Regions from separate parts of the Bradyrhizobium sp. McL0615 genome, predicted to be linked through region 3. Evidence: predicted binding sites of a transcription regulator. Region 3 holds the regulator's gene; each other region holds the start of a gene.
The links. Region 3 encodes LexA, which represses DNA repair genes until DNA is damaged. Its sites were predicted from a motif close to TGTTCNNNNTGTGTTCNG; they were not measured.

Region 1 (5,009 bases), 3.6 Mb from region 3:
ACACGCAGGTCCATTTGTCCGACACCGTTATCTGGCTCGCCGCCGGACCCGCGTACCCAATCTCAGACAGGTCCACCTGATCCCGTCCGAGCTCTTTAAATCCCTCTCGGAAGCGGGCTTCGAGGTCGCAGCGGGTGACCTGGGCGAGAATATCACCACAACCGGCCTGGACCTCGAGCGGATGCCGCTCGGGACGCTGATTGAGTTCGGACACATGGCGATGATCGAGCTAACCGGCCTCCGGACGCCGTGTGTCCTCATCGACCGTTTCCAGGCGGGCTTGAAACGGCAGGTGCTCTCGTTGGATGAAACGGGCCCTCCATTCAAATGTGGGGTGCTGGGCGTGGTACGGTCCGGCGGTCCGGTCGCGGCCGGCGACACCGCGCGGGTTCGGCTACCGTCGTGCCGGTTTCGCGCCTTGCCGGCTCTGTAATAGCAAGCGAACGTCCACCGGCCGCTCCAAATTTATAGATTCTCGCCCTTAGGCCGCGTCTTCAAGCGCTGACGGCAGGGCTGCTTCACGCTTTTGATTGATAAGGTTTAGAAGATGGCCCGTTGCACGGGCATCGCACAGCGCACGGTGGTGCGTTTTGAGTTCGATCCCGTAGAATTCACAGAGTTTTCCAAGTCCATATGACTTAAGCCCCGGATAGCGCCGACGCATTCCTGCGACGGTGCATAGCTTCGGAAAACGAAAGCGGCGCTCAAGCCGTTCATATTCGTAGCTGATGAAACCGTAGTCGAAATTGACGTTGTGCGCGACGAAGATACCGTCGCCCATGAACTGCATGAAGCTGTCCGCGACTTCCGCGAATATCGGCGCATCGCGAACCATCTCGTTCGTGATGTTCGTGATCTGCGTTATTCTTGCCGGAATTGTCCGCTGCGGATTCAACAGGGAATGCCATTCGTCGACGACCTGATGGTTGCGAACTTTAACCGCGCCGATTTCCGTTATCCGATCCCCCGCCGCCCAACTGCCGGTCGTCTCTGCGTCGACCACGACATAATCCTGCTCGGGGTCGAAGCGGTAATCGACCCTGCCGATTTCCGCACGGATGCCGGCGTTCCCAAGCTGTTTCAACCGCGTGAGTTGATTGCGTCGGATAACGTCGCCCTCGGCTTTAATCTCCATGAATGAGACGGTGCCGTCCTTCTCCAGCATGAGATCCGGGAATCCGTCCCGCATGTCGCGAAAGTTCTGGCATAACGAGCGGACGATCGTCGCGATTCCTTCCCCGCTGGTTCCCGACAGCAGCAGCCGCAGCGCGTCGACATCGACATGATCCCACGCGAAGATGCCGTTCGGACGGCCCCAGTTTGCCGCAAGCGGGCGTAGCAGCAGATTGAGAGCACTTCCGGATCGAACGGCATCCAGCTTGTCGTCGATCTGGGCGGCAAACCGACGCGCGAAGCTTTGGTCCTTGAGGCAATGAGGCACCCAATCGAAACTGCTGTGAAGCAGCTCGGACTCGAAAAGCTCGTCCCAAAACAGCAATCCGAACAGCGAATGCCAAAGTGTATTTTCCGCGAAGAAAACCCGGTAGCCCCTGCGGCGCATCACACCGGCGACACCCGCTTCCGGGTTGCCGCGGAAAACGTCATCGACCGTGAGAGTAACGCCCGCGCGAAGCAGATCGGTGCACGATCCAGTCCGGCGACCGCCGAATTTCCGAGAATAGAAATCAGTAGCGAAGACAAATTCGCCGTCGCTCGCCGGATCGTCGATCATCCGCCGCAGCAGATCTTCCGCGTCCTCCTTATCTCCGGCGCCGTAAAGCAGGCGGACCAACCGCTCATTGCATTCCGACGACGAACCCGCACGATAAAGCTGCCTGGCGAGATCCGTTTCAGCCCTCTTCTCGAAGAACTGACCGACCAGCCAGGCGGCGCGGCTGCGGAGATCGGCGGCATAATCGCTAGAGCAACCGGGCCCGCCGAAGATGTCGGTGACTGCATCCTGGTAGATGGTCAACGATTTGACTTCGAGCCGATCGAGGAGGCGGCTATAATGAAAGCAGGCCCGTGCCTCGTCGCCATCCGTGAAACGGGCCTTGAACGAAGTGGCCTTGTTGGTCCGCATGATTCCCAGATCACGTAGCGCGAAGTTCTTCAAGTCGTTCTCGGTCTTGCCGAAGTAGAGGTAAAGCAGGAACTCGAGCGGCCGGATGTCGTCCAACGCGATGAACTTCGACGCGGTACAATGCTCGGCGGCGACCTCAAAAGGAACCTGCGCCAAAAAATAATCGGCCAGCTTCGCTTTCGGCCATGAGACGCGGACGTCCGTCCGGCCCGCCGCCTTCGCACCGGAGAGCAGGACGTCCTTTGGCAGGCACGCCACGAACGCGGAATAGTCCTCGTCCCTGAGAAACCGCGCTTGGCCGCACGCCAATAGGTCGTCGACCGCGCGTTCCAGATCCGAAATCTCAGCGTACCTGAAGAGCGACCGATTGAAGATCGTGCCCCGCCGATTGACCATCCGGATCAGCAGGCATTGCGCATCCTTGGAAAGATTCTGGAAACGCGTGACGAAGGTCTCGTGCTCATCCGTCAGGATCGAGCCGTAAGTAGCTCTGACGAACGCGAGCATCTCGACGAAATGGTCGTGGTAATAATAGATAGGTAGATCCGGCCGTTTCATCCGCAGCGCCCTTGGGCCTTCCTGGATCACACGCAAGAGGGCCATGCCACGCGCAGTCGGTTGCCGATGCGCCGGAGATGTTCTATCTTTGTTCTAAAGCAGCACGATTTGTCAAGGCCCGCTCAAGGCGGCCGCAAATCACTGGAATGCAATGGACGAAACCCGTCAGCGGAAGATCATCCACGTCGACATGGACGCCTTCTACGCGTCGGTCGAGCAGCGGGACAATCCGGATCTCCGCGGCAAGCCGGTCGCCGTCGGCGGAGCCCGCGAGCGCGGCGTCGTGGCGGCAGCCAGCTACGAAGCCCGCAAGTTCGGCGTCAGGTCGGCGATGCCGTCGGTGACGGCCAAAAGGCAGTGTCCGGACCTGATCTTCGTCAAGCCGCGCTTCGAGGTCTACAAGGCGGTATCGAAGCAGATCCGCGAGATATTCGCCGAGCACACGCCGATCATCGAGCCGCTATCGCTCGACGAAGCCTATCTTGACGTCACGGAGAACCTGCGGGGAATTCGGCTGGCGCGCGACGTCGCGCTCGCGATCCGCGCGAAGATCAAGGAGGTGACCGGCCTCAACGCCTCGGCCGGCATCTCCTACAACAAGTTCCTGGCGAAGCTCGCTTCCGACCACCGCAAACCGAACGGCCAGTACGTCATCGCGCCGGAGATGGGGGCAGCGTTCGTCGAGACGCTGCCGGTCGGCAAATTCCACGGTATCGGGCCGGCGACCAGCGCGAAGATGAACTCTCTCGGTCTCCACACCGGCCTCGACATGCGCAACCAGTCCCTCGAATTCATGCAGGCGAATTTCGGCAAGGCCGGCAGCTACTACTTCTGGATCTCGCGCGGCATTGATAACCGCGAAGTTCGGCCCGACAGAATCCGGAAATCCGTCGGTGCCGAAAATACATTCTTCACCGACCTCGCCGAGTTCGAGGCGATGGTGTCGGAACTGCAGCCCTTGATCGACAAGGTCTGGCGCCATTGCGAGAATAAGGGCACGCGCGGCCGGACGGTGACGCTCAAGGTGAAATTCGCCGACTTCGAGTTGATCTCAAGGAGCCGAACGGTTGTCGCTCCGGTCGTGCGCCGCGAGGAGTTGGCGAACCTGACGACCGAATTGTTGAGAGCACTCTTCCCGATGAAGAAACTCGTCAGACTGCTCGGCGTGTCAGTCTCCGGATTTGTAGGGGAGGATACCGACGATCCAGCGCAAATCGCGCTTAAACTATGAAGCCCACGCCTACCACATCACTCACGGCTCCGGGCGATATAAATGCATAATTCCGTAAGACGGGCTGTCTGTTTGGACCCCGACTCTAGCGGCGAAATCTCTTCGGAGAACTCAACTCCCAGTGCAGGAACCAGCGAAGTGTCAGCGTCTCCCTATCTCACCCGCGTCACCACTCTCACCTTTGATTGCTACGGCACGCTGATCGACTGGGAAGCGGGCGTGATCGAGGTGCTGAGGCCGTTGCTGGCACGATATGGGATTGCACAGTCGGACGACGAAATCGTTGCGACCTTCCAAGACATTGAGGCACCGCTGTGTGAGCCGCCCTACAGGTCGTATCGCACGGTGCTTGCCGACGTGGTCGAGCGCTCCGGGCGGCGCTTCGGCTTCCCAGTCGGGTACGCTGAGCGAGAGGCGCTCGCGGTATCGGTCGCGTCATGGCGACCGTTGCCCGACACGGTGCGCGCGCTACGCGCCCTCGAGGCGCGCTACAGGCTCGCTATGATCTCCAACATTGACGACGACCTGTTCAAGACCACCGTGCCGCAGCTCGGTGTCTTCTTCGATTGCGTCGTCACGGCGCAGGCAGCGCGGTGCTACAGGCTGGACCAGGCCATCTTCGAGCTGGCGCTCGGGCGTCTCGGGGTAAAAGGGCATCAGGTCGCCCATGTCGCAGAGGGCGTTACAGAAATCTCGCCCGCACGGCGGCTCGGCTGCGCGACCGTCTGGGTGCGCCGGCGCGGCCGCTCCGCCCGGCTGCTGACCGAGGTGCCCGACCTCGAAGTGCCTGACCTGTCGTCCTTGTTACCGGAAGTCGGCATCGACGCGGGAGGCATCGTTGTCTGACCAGAAATCCCGACGCCGGTCCGTCTCGAGTGCGGGGATCCTAATGTACCGGCGCGCCGGTGAAGACCTGGAGGTGCTCCTGGTGCATCCAGGCGGCCCTTACTGGCGTAAGAAGGATGAAGGGCATGGTCGATCCCCAAGGGCGAGATGGATGAAGGCGAGGACGCCGCAGCTGCTGCGCGCCGCGAGTTCATGGAGGAAACCGGCCTCGCCCTCTTGGGGCCGCTGGATTCGCTCGGCGAGATTCGCCAGCGTGGCGGCAAGCGGGTGATGGCATTCGCCGTCGAAGGC
Region 2 (5,009 bases), 2.1 Mb from region 3:
CGAGATCGTGCGTACCGCGCCGTCGGTGCGGAAAAAGCTCGCATCCAGCCGTCGCGCGCCTTTGCCCTGTCTGTCCATCGCCGTGACCAGCATGGCAGCGAGCGCGGACAGGTTCATCGCGATCACGGTGTCGGTGGCGACAGGTTCGGGAAAGCGCTTTTCCACGATGTAATCCGGCAGCGGTTTGCGGGGGCTGATCGGCGCGTCGCCCTCGCCCAGCGCCTGCTCCAACAGCGTGGTGAAGCCGGCGCCGAACCGCGCCGTGATTTCGTGACGCCCGCGCGCGGCGACGTCGCCGATGGTCTTTAACCCCGCACGGCGCAGGCCGCTGGTGATGGCGTCACCGGCGCCGAGCGCGGAGACCGGCAGCGGACTGACGGCCTCCGCCTCCTCGCCCTCGGCAATGATCTTTCCGGAAGCGTGGCGCGTTAGCGTCCGGGCGCAGATCGGGGTGGAGGCGATCGCGGCGCTGACGGCAAAACCGCGGCGGCTCAGCGCGCCGTAGACCGCCTGCAGCAGCGCGCGCTCGCCGCCGAACAGATGGGCGCAGCCGGTAATGTCGAGATAGAGCCCATGCGGCGGATCGATCGCCACCAATGGGGTGAAGCGGTCGCACCAGTCGGCGATGTCATCGAGCGTCTTGCGGTCGGCGACCTCGTCGGCGTCGAACACCGTCAGTTCGGGGCAGATCGCGCGGGCATTGGCGAGCGGCAGGCCGATCGAGAGGCCGGCATGCACGGCCAGATCATCGAGCGCGTAGATCACAATGGCGTTGTGCTGCTTGGCGACGACGACGCTGGGTGTTTTATCCAGCGCGTCGCCGTTCTGCAAAAGTTTGCGCTTGATGCGGTCGATGGGCAGGCGTGGCAGCCACAGGCTGAGGATGCGCCGCCGGTTCGCTGAAGAGGCACTCATCACAATTCCATTCCATGATCCAGCGGCCGACCGGGCCATGACGGTTACGAACCAGCTGCGCGTCGAACACAGGCGCGCCCCACGCAGTCCACGGCGCTGACGGCGGCGAATGCGCCGCGCGCACGATCCATCTTGTTTCCGCGGTGGAGGGCCGCGGCTCCGCGGCCATCCGCAAGAGCAGCGCGGTGACGCCGGAGGCCGCCGCGGCCAGCGTGAGTTTGCGGCTGGCGACGAGATCGAGCTGGCGCGCCTGCCCCCAGACTTCCAGCACGACGGCGCCGAGCGCATCGCAGGCCAGCGCGTCGGCGGCGGTCCGCAACGCGGCGTCGGTGTCGGGCGCGCGCACCGTCACCAGCAGCCGCGGATCGAGGCCCAGTTCGCAAAGCCCGTTCGGCGACAGCGCACCGGATTCGATTTCCGAAAAATCCTGCCGCACCCAGACCAGCGGCCGGCGCGGTGATACCCTTCCCGCAAGCCCCGCGATGAAGCCCGTGGCTGATGCGCTCTGATGGCCCTCGGCGAACACTTCATGCACCGCTGCGACCGCGAGACCGCCGCATAGCATCGCATCCGCTGCCGCATGGCCGAGCGCGACCTTGTTGAGGTCAGGCGCATCGCCATGCGACTCCAGCCGTTCGATGCGTCCCCGCAAATTCGCAAGCGTGCTTGTGCGTGCGGTGCTCATGCCCCGCTCCTTAAGAAAATTTGCCGTTACCGCTTCTTCCCGAGTGAACCCGCGGCTGGCTCATTTGTTCATGATATGTTCTAATATAAAGCTAACCGGCCCGGCAGAGTCAATCGAGATCATCACTCGAGCGATTCATGAGCGGAATCAAAGGGATTCAACGATGGACGTGCAACGTAAGCTGGAAATCCTGGCGGATGCGGCGAAATACGATGCTTCCTGCGCTTCCTCGGGGACAGAGAAGCGGGATTCCAGCGACGGCAAGGGCCTCGGCTCGACCGCGCCCGGCATGGGCATCTGCCATTCCTACGCGCCGGACGGACGCTGCATCTCGTTGCTGAAGGTGCTGCTTACCAACGCCTGCAATTACGATTGCTTATATTGCGTCAACCGCACGTCGTCGAACGTGCCGCGCGCCCGCTTCACGGTCGACGAGGTGGTGAAGCTGACGATCGACTTCTATCGCCGCAACTACATCGAGGGATTGTTTCTCTCCTCCGGCATCATCCGCAGCGCCGACTACACCATGGAGCAGGTGGTGAGTGTTGCGCGAAAACTGCGCGAGGAGCATCACTTCCGCGGCTACATCCATCTCAAGACCATTCCGGAGGCCGATGACGCGTTGATTGCGGAAGCCGGCAAATATGCCGACCGTCTTTCCATCAACATCGAAATGCCGGAGGAAAAGAGCCTCGCCAAATTCGCGCCGGAAAAGGACGTGCGCGCGATCCGCCGCACCATGGGCCGGCTGCGCTTGAGGCTCGACGAAGCAAAGGAGAACGTCAGGACCGCGACGAAAACAAAGCCGCCGCGCTTTGCGCCTGCCGGCCAGAGCACGCAGATGATCATCGGCGCGGATGCGGCCAGCGACAAAACCATCCTCGACACCAGCGCCAATCTCTACGGCTCCTATCGGCTCAAGCGCGTCTATTATTCGGCCTTCAGCCCGATCCCGGATGCGAGCCGTGCGTTGCCGCTTGTTCCCCCACCGCTGCTTCGCGAGCACCGGCTCTATCAGGCCGACTGGCTGATGCGGTTTTACGGTTTTGACGCCTGCGAGATCGTCGAGGAGGCCAAAGGCATGTTGCCGCTCGACATCGATCCGAAACTGGCCTGGGCGCTGCGCCACCGCGACCGCTTCCCGCTCGATGTTGCAACCGCCAGCCGCGAGGATCTGTTGCGGGTGCCGGGGTTCGGCACCAAGGCGGTCGACCGCATCATCGCCACGCGTCGCCTGACCTCGATCCGCCTGGCCGATCTGTCGCGGCTGCATATTCCGCAAAAGAAGGCGCTGCCGTTCATCGTGCTCAGCGACCACCGGCCATCGCTGCATCTGCTCGATGGCGCGGGGCTGGTGGAGCGGTTCAAGCCGAAGGCGACGCAGTTGGGATTTGGATTCTAACCCCACAGCGTCATTGCGAGCGAAGCGAAGCAATCCATGCCTCAACAAGTGAAAAAATGGATTGCCAAGGAGGAGAGACATGCATTTCATCACTCTCGACAGCGAAACCGACTTCAACGGCTGGCGCAAGGCCGCCCGCGCGCTGGCGTTAAACGATGTAAAACCTTCCGACGTGAACTGGCGCGTGGCTGATGATGCGCCCGAACTGTTCGCGCCGACGGCCCCGCCGCTCGAGCCGCCACATGGCACCTTCAACGTACCTGCCAAATTCGTCGAACAGGCAGAAGTCGCGATCCTGCACCGCAACCCCGAGCGGTTCGCCCTGCTCTACCGCCTGCTGTGGCGGTTGCGAACTCACCACGATCTGCTTGATATCGCAACCGATCCTGACGTGGCCGAGATCGCCGCGATGGCCAAGGCGGTGCGCCGCGACGAGCACAAGATGCATGCCTTTGTCCGCTTCCGCGAAGTCGGTCGCGAGCAGAAATCGCACTTCGTGGCCTGGTTCGAGCCGGAGCATCACATCGTCGAACTGGCCGCGCCCTTCTTCGCGCGCCGCTTCGCCGACATGCCCTGGTCGATCCTGACGCCGGATGCCTGCGCGCATTGGGACGGCCATGCCGTCTCGATCACGCCCGGTGTCGGCAAATCCGAAGCCCCTACCGCGGACCGCCTGGAGGAAACCTGGCGGCGCTACTACGCCTCAATCTTCAACCCGGCACGGCTGAAGGTGGCGGCGATGCGGAACGAGATGCCGAAGAAGTATTGGCGGAACCTGCCGGAGGCCTCGTTGATTAAACCCCTGATCGAAGGTGCCGGACGTACCGCAAGCGCGATGATCGCGAATGCGGCGACCGAACCGCACAAGGCGCAGAAGCGGCTGGAACCGCCCAAGAGAGACGACAAGAGAAGCGAAATGGCTCGCAAGCACGCCGGCGACGATATCGAAACCCTGCGCGAGGAAGCCGCCGATTGCCGCGCCTGCCCCCTCTACAAGGATGCCACCCAGACCGTGTTCGGCGAAGGCCCGCCAACCGCGCGGATCATGCTGGTCGGCGAGCAGCCGGGCGACAAGGAAGACCTCGCCGGAAAACCGTTCGTCGGGCCCGCGGGGCAGATGCTCGACCGCGCGCTGGAAGAAGCCGGGATCGACCGCCGTACGGTCTACGTCACCAATGCGGTGAAGCATTTCAAGTTCGTGCCGCGCGGAAAAATCCGCCTGCACCAGAAGCCCAACACGCCGGAGATCAAGGCGTGCCGGCCATGGTACGAACGCGAACTGGCCGCGATCAAACCCGAGCTGGTGGTAGCCATGGGCGCCACCGCGGCGCAAAGCGTGTTGGGAAAGATCACACCGATCAACAAGAACCGCGGACACCTGATCGATCTCGATGATGGAACCCGGGCGCTGGTGACCGTGCATCCGTCCTATCTGTTGCGATTGCCCGACGCCGATGCCAAGGCACGGGAATATCAGCGCTTCGTTCAAGACCTCAAGATCGCCGCCGACCTGCTGCGAAAATCAGAACAGGCGGCCTGAAGCCCGCCAATCCGGCAACCGCAATTTCTGTTGAGATATAACGGGGAAATTGACAATCGCATTTGCAACCATTAATTGATGGAGTACACAACCGCATTCTCAAGGGAATGTGGGGACGTCTGGTCACGCCATGATGCTCCCATACGGTCGACGCGCTGCGCGGTCCCCCTTCAGCCCCGGCGCCGTGCAGCGCGCGACCCACTTTCTTGCTGCCCGGTTACCGCATGACACGTGACGGCGCGCCAGCAATCGACAGCATCGCGCCCGCAAAGCCCCAACGATTCCAACAGGAAGTACCCGAACGGCCAAGGCCGACGCGCATTGCTGCGCGTGATCGCGCGATCCGACCGGCCGGCGCAACACCTGCGCCTGTCATCTAACCTTCAAGTCCCTCGGTCAAAGATGCCGTCTTCTCAAGCATATGACGACGGGGGGTCAGAATGACCGATATTGCACTCAATCCATCG
Region 3 (5,009 bases):
CAGGGACTGCGCGATACGATCGACGCGCGGATCAGGACGACGCTGGAAGGCGACAAGCGCGCGATTGCCACCGCGCTGTTGACCGGGCGTCGCGATGCGATCTCACAGCCGGTGAACGATGCCATGTTCATCTCGGGTCTCGGCCATGTGCTCTCGATCTCCGGATATCACATGGCGGTCGTCGCCGGTGTCGTGTTCTTCGCGGTGCGGGCGCTGCTGGCGCTGTTTCCCGCACTCACGGTCGGCTACGCCATCAAGAAATGGTCGGCAGTAGCAGCCCTCGTCGCCGCCGCGTTCTATCTGCTGCTGTCGGGGGCGGAAGTGGCGACGCAGCGCTCGTTCTTCATGACGGCTGTGGTGCTGATCGCGGTCATGGTCGATCGCCGCGCCATCACGTTTCGCACGCTCGCGGTCGCCGCCTTGATCGTGCTTACGGTGGCGCCGGAAGCGCTGGTGCATCCGAGCTTCCAGATGTCGTTTGCCGCCACACTGGGTTTGGTCGCGCTGGTGCAGATCGGCATGCCGCGCCTGTTCGCGACGCCCGATCATGGCGCGAGCGCGCGTGCGGCGCTGTGGGGCGGCCGCGAACTCACGATGCTGCTGCTGGCCTCACTGGTGGCGGGGCTCGCGACCACGCCGTACGCGGCCTTTCACTTCCACCGGGTCACGCCCTATGGCGTGCTGGCCAATCTGGCAGCGATGCCGGTAGTGTCGGCGGTCGTGATGCCGGCCGGCCTGCTCGGCCTCCTCGCTATGCCGTTCGGCTTCGATGGCGTGTTCTGGGCGCTCATGGGCATCGGCATCGACTGGATGATTTTTGTGACGCAATGGGTCGCGGCGCTGCCCGGCGCGGTCGGCCGGGTGCCGGCGTTCGGCATCGGCCCGCTGATCGCGGCCAGCGCGGGCATCATCCTGGTCGGCCTGTTGCGCACGCCGCTGCGCTGGTCGGGCGCCGTGCTGGTGCTGGTGGCGGCGCTGTGGGCGGCGAGGGTGCCGCAGCCGGATATTTTGATCTCCGCCGACGGCCGCAATGTCGGCGTTCGCGGCCAGGACGGCCGGCTGCATCTGATGCATGCAGTGAAAGGCTCCCGGGATTCTTTCCTGCTGAAGGAGTGGCTGGCGGCGGATGCCGACGCGCGAACCGCGGCTGACGCCTCGCTCACCGCGGGCGTCTCGTGCGACGATCTTGGCTGCGTGATGCAATCCGCCGGCGGCGGCCTGGTCGCACAGGCATTCAGGCCCGAGGCGCTTTCGGACGATTGCGAGCGCGCGGCACTCATCGTGACGCTGCGGCAGGCGCCCGCTTCATGCGCGGCGTCCGTCATCGATGCCGACCGGCTGCGGCGGCAGGGCGCGATGGCCCTGCGCCGCGGCCGTGAGGGACTTGTCGTCGAGGCGGTGAAGCCGAGAGGGATCGACCGCCCTTGGTCGCCGGCGATGGCCGACGACGGCGATACAGACGCCAGCGTGCTTGCTCCCCGTGTCGTGCCGCCGCGCACCGTGGACGCCACCCCGGCCGAGGCCGATCTTCAGGCGGAGGAATAGACGGCCTTCAATGCTCGTCGAGCGAGGGACTTGAAGGGTCTGCCGGTATCTCGAACGCGCCCAGATGAAACTCCTCGGGTGAGTTGGGGTCCGATGGCAGGTTGACCAGCGTGAACGACGCCTCCGGGAATCGCTGCCAGACCGCGAGGTCTTCGGCTGTGACGGTGAGCCAGCCATACCGAAACATGTACCGTCCGGGCTCGCTGACGCGTCCGGCTTTTTGCCATGTAACCTTGTTGACCACCGACAGCCCCTCGGTGCCTGGTTTCTCGAAAAACCATATCACGATGATCCGCCGGCCTGAACCGGCGGATCTCATGCGCGTCGTTTAACCGGTCACGATGGATTCGGTTCGCGGCGCCGCTTCCGTCACCTTCGCCGCACGTTCGCCCTCGGTCACCGGCAATTGCAGCACGGTGGCGCGCTGGCCTTCGCAAAGCTGCGTCACCAGCACATGGCTTCCGTCCGGAAATTCGATCGCATCGTGGTGGCGATCGGCCACTTCGGGTTCGATCTGGTTGAACTTGCCGACCCGCCAGTCGGTGGTTCGGGTCCAGATCCAGCGGTTGTCGTATCTGACGTCCTGGGCGAACGCGAGTTCGGTGCCGGGAAGCATGCAGACCGCCACTGCTGGTTCGCGTTCCGACGCAAAGCCGCGGGTCGATGTACCGCGGAACGTCGTGGAGATCAGCGTCTCGCCGACCTCGGCAGGCCGCGTCTTCACAGCATGCAGGCTATAGTCACACATCGGATGGCTCCCTCAATTGAGATAGCTGACCCGTGTCTGGGAGGAGGCACAGGCCCCTATCAGAGTGGACATATTTAGAGCGGACTTGGCGCACAGCGTTTTCTTGTTTCTAGGCAATTCTGCGGCTGGCGCACTGCGTTTAAATCACAAACGCGCTAACGCAGTTTGGTTCCATGCGCGTACAAAAAACCCCGGCCGAAGGCCGGGGCGTCGCAGTCGTGTCCGCAAGGCCAATCGGTCAGTATTTGCGATAAAGCCCGATCAACTTGCCCTGAATCCGGACCCGGTTCGGCGGCAGGATGCGGACTTCGTAGGCGGCGTTGGCGGGCTCCAGGGCGATCGAGGCGCCGCGGCGGCGGAAGCGCTTGAGGGTGGCTTCCTCCTCGTCGATCAGCGCCACCACGATGTCGCCGGTGTCGGCGGTCTCGTTGCGCTGGATCAGCGCCATGTCGCCGTCGAGAATGCCGGCATCCACCATGGAATCGCCGCGCACTTCGAGCGCGTAATGCTCGCCAGAGCCCAGCATGTCGGGCGGCACGCTGATGGTGTGGCTGCGGGTCTGCAGCGCCTCGATCGGCGTACCGGCGGCGATCCGGCCCATCACGGGCACGGCCACCGGGCGGTTGCCGTCGTCCTCGGCAGTAGGCGTGCTCACCGTTCGCTTGCCGAGCGTGCCTTCGATGACGCTCGGCGTGAAGCCGCGACGGCCATTGCTGGCGGCAGCCAGCTCCGGCAGCTTGATGACTTCGATGGCGCGGGCGCGGTTGGGCAGGCGGCGGATGAAGCCGCGCTCCTCCAGTGCCGTAATGAGGCGGTGGATTCCGGATTTCGAGCGCAGGTCGAGCGCGTCCTTCATCTCGTCGAAGGAGGGCGGTACGCCGGCTTCTTTCAGCCGTTCGTTGATGAAACGCAGAAGTTCATACTGTTTGCGCGTAAGCATCGCGAGCATTCCCCCGGTTGGCACAGTCTTTCGGTTTCGAATCTCCAGGGCCCATCGCGGGAGTCCCCAAAACTCCCAGTCACAGACACTAGCAGTCGAAACAAATCATGAACGGACACTATATGTTCGATATGTGTTCCGCAACCACTTAATTTCAGGTGAACGCATTGCGGCTTCGGCCGAAGACCCCGCCAGGCGCGTCGTTCAGGGTGTCATTCCGGCAGCCGGAGCAGTTCGCAAGGCGAACCCTTGGCCGCTGCCGGCGCGAACGGCGGACGTATCACAAGTGCCCGTGCCGCAGCGAGATTCCCCAATAGCGATGAGTCCTGGTGGGTCACCGGCACCGCAATCAGCGTGCCATCGTCGCGCACTTCGAGGCGGGCCCGAAGATAATCCTCGCGCTGGTCGTTGGCGGCGAGGTCGCGGCCCAGTTCGGCGCTTTCGCGCACATGATGGATGGTGTCGCGGCCCGATAATGCGCGAATCAACGGCACCAGAAACAGGAAGCCGCAGACATAGGAGGAGACCGGATTGCCGGGCAGGCCGATCACCCGCATCGCGCCGAGCCGGCCATGCATCATCGGCTTGCCCGGCCGCATCGCGATGCGCCAGAACGCCATCGCCGTGCCCTCGGCCTCCAGCGACCGCTTGACGAGGTCATGGTCGCCGACCGAGGCGCCGCCCATGGTGATCAGGATGTCGGCATCCGCCTCCCGCGCCCGGCGGATGCCTTGCGCGGTGTCGGCGACGGTGTCGGCGGCGATCCCGAGATCGACCACCTCGGCGCCCTCGGCGCGCGCCAGCGCCCGCAACCCGTAGCCGTTGGAATAGACGATCTGGCCGGGACCGGGGGTTATGCCGGGCATCACCAGCTCGTCGCCGGTGCCGAGGACGGCCACTTTCGGGCGGCGGCGCACCGCAAGCTCCGGATAGTTCATGCCGGCGGCGAGCGACAGGTCGCGGTCGGTGAGGCGGCGTCCGCGCGCGAGCAGCACGTCGCCCTCGCGGAAATCGACGCCGGCGGGCCGGATATGCCGGCCGGAAACGGCGGCTTCCGTGATGGTGATATGATCGCCGTCGACGGTCGTGTCTTCCTGGATGATGACGGCGTCAGCCCTGTCAGGGATCACGCCGCCGGTGAAGATCCGCACCGCTTCGCCTTTGCCCACCTGGCGCTCGAACGGGCGGCCGGCGGCGACCTCCCCGATCACCTTCAGCCGAGCGGAGAGATCGGCGGCATCCGCCGCGCGCACCGCGTAGCCGTCCATCGCCGACATCGCCTGCGGCGGCTGCGTCCGCCGCGCGGCGACGTCGCGCGCGAGGATGCGATGATGCGCGGCATCGAGCGCCACGGCCTCTTCGGGCAACGGTTCGGCGCCCGCAAGGATCGCAGCAAGCGCATCGGCGACGGGCATCAAGGCCACGGGCACAGCTCCTAGACTTCGAGTGCAGTCAGTGCCCGTGCCACGTCATCCATCGATGTCACGTGGATGGCACAAAGGCCGCGCGCCCGCGCCCCTTCGATATTAGCGGCCGAGTCGTCGAAGAACAGGATCCGCGACGCTGGCACGCCGATTGCCTTTACCACGTGATCATAGGCCTCCGCGTCGGGTTTGCGCAAACCGATGCTGGAGGACAAGAATATCTCGCGGAAATGGCCGAGCACGCCGGCATAGGCCTCCGAAAAATGCGCGACATGGGCCGGATTGGTGTTGGAAAACGCATAGAGCGGCAGGCGTTGTGCGGCGCCGGCCAGCAGCGGCGCAATGCCCGGCA
Region 4 (5,009 bases), 2.5 Mb from region 3:
CGGCACGGGCCTGGGGCTGGCCATCGCCCGCGACATCGCCCGCTCGCATGGCGGCGACATCACGCTCAGTGATAGCCCGATGGGCGGCCTGCGCGCGACGGTAAGGGTGCCGGTGTAGGTCCCGCGCGTAGCCCGGATGGAGCGCAGCGCAATCCGGGACGTCTCGCCCCGCACAGAGCCCCGGATTGCGCTGCGCTCCATCCGGGCTACAGGCTGACCCCGTTCTACTTTGCATGGGGTTGTTTTCGATATTTTGTGTCAGGGCCCTGCAGCGCACCGCCGAAGCCGACGGCAAAACCGAGTCCCGATCCGCTCCGGATTACTACTTCGGCGGCGTCTTCGGAATCAGCGCCTTCAGCTTTTCCATGTCCTTCATGTTTATCTTCATGCCACCGGGCATCAGGATGTCGCCGGCCTTTTGGTCGGCCTTGCAGGCGCCGAGCCATTTGGCCTCGATGGTCGTGGCGCTGTCGCGCGGCCCGCCCCCCGGGCCGCCCTCGCTGTGCGAGGTCGATTTCACGGTGTAGGCGGAATTGAAGTCGCCGATGATCTCGGCGTGCGACTTGATCGTCATGCCCGCAACACCGCAGACGGAATCGCTGACATAACCGGTCGCCGTCTTCTGGATGTCCTGCTTCGAGCAGATATCCTTGGCCATCGGCGCCATCGCCGTGCTCATGTCCTTGTCGGTGGTCTCGTCGGTGCATTGCTGCATCGTCATTTCGGGCGATGGCGATCCTGCGCGCAGCACCTTCATTTCCCATAGTCCGGCCTTGCGCACCGGCAGCTCCACGGCCGCGGCGCCGCCGACCTGCAACAGGGCAACCAAACCAACGGCCGAACAAGACACAAGAAGTGATCGTCTCATACACAGGCTCCCGCTGAATTCTTCCACAATATCGTGGCGCGCGAAGTGAACACACGCCCCGCGTGGCAAAAACATGTCCAGCCGGAAAACCGGGTAGCGGTTGTGCTCAGTAAAGCGTGCGCAGCGGCCGCTCAGCGGCGCCATAGGGCACCCAGCGGCAGGCAAAGGAAACGTAGCCGCCGTAATTGGGCTGCAGGCCGAGGAATTTCACCACCTTGCCGTAGCGCGCGCAGTGGTCGACGGCGAGCTGGCGGGCATCGGCCTGCATCGCCAGCGGATAGGCGATGATGCCGCCGGTGTCATTGCCCTTGAACGACGGCACCGTGTCGATGTCCAACCATTGCGCCTGCGCCGGCGTACCCGCCAGCATTCCGCCCATGACTACCAGAGACATGGCAACCAGGCACGCGGCCACAATTCTTCGCATCGCAGACTCCATTTCGCTCGAAGCCCACCATAGTGTGCGCCGATGGCCATGAAAAGAATGCTTGCAGCACGAGGCGGACTTGGCCGTCAGGTGTTGCCGCGCTGCACTTGACCTCGTCAGGGCTTCGCGGCACCGTCTCGCGCGTTGGCTTACCGACGGATTCCCCATGCGCAACCTGTTCACATCCTTGAGAGCACTCGGCCTGATGACGGCGGCGCTCGCCTTGCTGGCCTCCAGCCCTGCCGCCCAGGCCGCCAACCCCCTGGAGCTGAATTTCGGGCTGTTCGGCCCGAAATATGACGGCCGTGTCGCCGAATGCGAGCGGGCGCTGTCGACGATCTCGTCGCAATTCCAGGAGAAGGAAGGCAAGTTCTGGAATTCGGCGCTTGTTATCACCGGCTTCGGACGTATCCGCGAGACCGCGTTTCGGCCTTGGCAGTCCGACAACATCCCGCGCCGCTACTGCAGCGGTGACGTTATGTTGAGCGACGGCAAGATGCGCACCGTGCACTACTCGATCATCGAGGATGGCGGCTTTGCCGGCTTTGGACAGGGCGTCGAATGGTGCGTGACCGGCCTTGACCGCAACTGGGCGTACAGTCCCGGCTGCCGGGCAGCCAGGCCCTGATTCCCTGACCGGGCCGATCGAATCAGGCCTTCCGCGGCTGCATTTCGCGACCACCCAATTTTGTTCTTGAAATGTTCCGGCTCCCTGCTAGGCTCCAAGTAGTCGAGTGGAGGGGCGTTCGATGTACCGATCCGTCATTATTTCGCGGCTTCTGATTTCGCTGGCGCTTGTTGTCGTCTCCGCCGGGATGGCGTGTGCGCAGGACCGCCGGCAGAACGCCCCGGGCGAGTTCGATTTTTATGTCCTCGCCCTGTCATGGTCGCCCTCGTTCTGCGAGGCCGCGGCTGAGCGCGGCAATAGCGGGCGCTCGCAGGTCCAGTGCGAACGGCCCTATTCCTTCGTGGTTCACGGCCTGTGGCCGCAATATGAGCGCGGCTTTCCCGAATATTGCCAGCGGCCCTCGCCGCGGCTCGATCGCAACATCATGACCTCGATGCTGGACCTGATGCCGGCGCCCGGCCTGATCTTCAACGAATGGGACAAGCACGGCACCTGTTCAGGCCTCGGCGCGCGGGCCTATTTCGAGGGCATCCGCAAGGCGCGCGCGGCGGTGAAGATCCCCGAGGAATTCCTGCAATTGTCGGAGCCAAAAACCATCGCGCCGGGCGATCTCGAAGCTGCCTTCATCAAGGTCAACCCCGGCCTGAGCAGTTCGGCGATTTCGGTGACCTGCTCAGGCCGGCGCCTGAGCGAGGTGCGGGTCTGCCTGAGCAAGGACATGCAATTCCGCGCCTGCGAGGAAACCGACCGCCGCGCCTGCCGGCGTGATGAGGTGGTGATGCCGCCGGTGCGCGGCGGCTGAAGATCCTGTTCCGCCGTGCCAGGCAGTATGCCAGGGCATGGCAGCCCACCACCTAGCGCAGACTACCCAGAGTTGTCTGCGTTCCCGGCCATCCGCGCCATTTTCGTCGTCTGCAAGGTGCGTGGATGGCCGGGACCCCCTCCACGCCAAGGCTGCGTCAGGCGCTAATGTCCAGGCTGGTGCGATCGGCGAAGCTCAGTCGTGCCGGTCCATTGAACGCAAGGGAATCGTTCGAGCCCTTGAAGTTTATTGTGGTCCTGCCGAACTGCTGGGTGACGATAACGTCATTCAGCGAATAACCACTGATCGATAAATCGACACTGCCGCTGCCGTTGTCCACCCAAACGACATCGTTGCCGTCGCCCTTGGCAAAATTGATCGTCGAGTTATCACCCGTTACCTTGATGTGATCGTCACCGGCGCCGCCCGTCACCGTCGAGTATCCACCGACCTGGATAATATCGTCGCCAGCGCCACCATCGACGACGGAATAATCATTGGTCCGCACATGGTCGTCACCGTCGCCAGCTGAGACAATCGCATGTGAGTAGGTGTGGACGCTGTCGTTACCGGTGCCGGCGTCGACAACCGCATGGCCATAGGCGTCGATGATATCGTTGCCCGCACCGCCGCTCAGGTTGGCGTGATCGTAGGCGCGGAGGCTGTCATCGCCGGCGCCGCCGTCAAGGGTGGAATGGTCGTAGGCCGTGAGTATGTCGTTGCCGTTACCACCCGAAACATTCGAATACGCATAGGTGCTGATGTAATCATTGCCGTCGCCGCCGGTGGCCGTTGAATGATCGTACGTGCGGATATGATCATTGCCGGCGCCGCCATCCACGGTCAAATAACCATAGGTGCTGACGGTATCGTCGCCGTCGCCGGCGACGACGTTGGCCCGGCCATCGACATCGATTATATCGTTGCCCGCGCCGGCATCGATCGTGGCGTTGCTGGCCTGAACCCTGATGACGTCGTTCCCGCTACCGCTGGTAATCTTGAAAAAGTCTATGCCGGCGGACGACCCGGCATCACGGCCGTGACGTCTGTAGCTCTGAAAGGCGTCAACCTGCGCCTGCAACCGATCGACCGCAGATCGTTCTGCCGACGCCCGCGCCAGCATCTGTTTGGCGCGGTGCGAAATACTGACCGTGGTCACCGACACGGACACCGATGACGATACGGTGCTTGCTGCACCGTCCCCGCTGGTGCCGGCACCCGCTACGGCGGTGCTGGTCTGCGAAATCGACCAGGTCGTGTAGGATAAATAGGCGGCAGCAATTGTACTCATGGGCAACTTCCTCGTCTATTCTGGACGGAACCGGAAAATACACCCGAGACCGAAATGATCGGTTAAGGCGAGCCGTCGAAAACTCCGGCAATCCCGCCAACCCAATTGCAGACGCCGTCCCGCCGCGCGCATCTTCGGACGATATGGGTTACTTTCCGGGCCCCGATGTCGTAACCCCTCCCCCATGAACTACCGACACGCCTTTCACGCTGGCGGCTTCGCCGATGTCATCAAGCATATCGTGCTAGTGCGCATGCTGGCCTATCTGCAAGAGAAGCAGGCCCCGTTTCGCGTCATCGACACCCATGCCGGCGCAGGCCGCTACGATCTCACAGGCGAAGAGGCGCGCCGCGGCGGTGAATGGCTGACCGGCATTGCGCGGGTGCTGCAGGCGCGGTTTTCGGAAAACACACTGCCGCTGGTGACCGGCTATCTCGACATTGTCCGGGCGTTCAACTCCCCGGGCAAGCTCGAGGCCTATCCCGGATCGCCCCTGATCGCCCGTGCGCTGCTGCGGCCGCAGGACCGTCTCACCGCCTGCGAACTTGAACCCGGCGCCCGCAGGCAACTGATCGACGCGCTGCGCCGCGACAGCCAGGCGCGGGTGGTCGATCTCGACGGCTGGACCGCGTTACCGGCCTTCGTGCCACCCAACGAGCGGCGCGGCCTGGTGCTGATCGATCCATCGTTCGAGCAAAAGGACGAATTCGACACGCTGGCCGGCGGGTTCGCCGAAGCCTATGCGAAATGGCCGACCGGCAGCTACCTGATCTGGTATCCGGTCAAGAGCCGGCGGGCCACCGACACCCTGGCGCGCCTTGTCGCCGGCGCTGCCGCCGCCAGCAAGCCGGCGGGCAAGTGTCTGCGGCTCGAATTTTCGGTCGCGCCGCAGGCGGCGGGCGGCCCCCTCACCTCCACCGGCCTCCTGATCGTCAATCCACCATGGACGCTGGCGGCCGAGCTAAAGACAATTCTACCCGAACTTGAAAAGCC

Region 1: dinB (DNA polymerase IV) is a predicted target of LexA. The motif match lies at 2,720-2,737, and genes of this name have one in related genera.
Region 2: ACPPVP_RS14710 (putative DNA modification/repair radical SAM protein) is a predicted target of LexA. The motif match lies at 1,666-1,683, and genes of this name have one in related genera.
Region 4: ACPPVP_RS37425 (ribonuclease T2 family protein) is a predicted target of LexA. The motif match lies at 1,985-2,002, and genes of this name have one in related genera.

Annotation. Positions count from the first base shown of each region.
Region 1 covers NZ_CP188254.1:1,609,335-1,614,343, forward strand. Annotated here, with positions in the region: gene ACPPVP_RS07650 (MOSC domain-containing protein) at 1-433, shown strand, start outside; gene ACPPVP_RS07655 (exonuclease domain-containing protein) at 482-2,641, opposite strand; gene dinB (DNA polymerase IV) at 2,793-3,872, shown strand; gene ACPPVP_RS07665 (HAD family hydrolase) at 4,011-4,718, shown strand; partial or broken gene ACPPVP_RS07670 (NUDIX domain-containing protein) at 4,762-5,009, shown strand, end outside.
Region 2 covers NZ_CP188254.1:3,107,715-3,112,723, reverse strand. Annotated here, with positions in the region: gene ACPPVP_RS14720 (Y-family DNA polymerase) at 1-915, opposite strand, end outside; gene ACPPVP_RS14715 (ImuA family protein) at 806-1,600, opposite strand; gene ACPPVP_RS14710 (putative DNA modification/repair radical SAM protein) at 1,764-3,002, shown strand; gene ACPPVP_RS14705 (UdgX family uracil-DNA binding protein) at 3,082-4,542, shown strand; gene ACPPVP_RS14700 (inorganic phosphate transporter) at 4,983-5,009, shown strand, end outside.
Region 3 covers NZ_CP188254.1:5,256,046-5,261,054, reverse strand. Annotated here, with positions in the region: gene ACPPVP_RS24960 (ComEC/Rec2 family competence protein) at 1-1,545, shown strand, start outside; gene ACPPVP_RS24955 (hypothetical protein) at 1,553-1,864, opposite strand; gene ACPPVP_RS24950 (hypothetical protein) at 1,874-2,293, opposite strand; gene lexA (transcriptional repressor LexA) at 2,532-3,233, opposite strand; gene glp (gephyrin-like molybdotransferase Glp) at 3,446-4,657, opposite strand; gene ACPPVP_RS24935 (HAD family hydrolase) at 4,669-5,009, opposite strand, start outside.
Region 4 covers NZ_CP188254.1:7,771,341-7,776,349, forward strand. Annotated here, with positions in the region: gene ACPPVP_RS37405 (ATP-binding protein) at 1-118, shown strand, start outside; gene ACPPVP_RS37410 (DUF3617 domain-containing protein) at 323-868, opposite strand; gene ACPPVP_RS37415 (hypothetical protein) at 975-1,295, opposite strand; gene ACPPVP_RS37420 (hypothetical protein) at 1,462-1,923, shown strand; gene ACPPVP_RS37425 (ribonuclease T2 family protein) at 2,045-2,725, shown strand; gene ACPPVP_RS37430 (calcium-binding protein) at 2,883-4,016, opposite strand; gene ACPPVP_RS37435 (23S rRNA (adenine(2030)-N(6))-methyltransferase RlmJ) at 4,201-5,009, shown strand, end outside.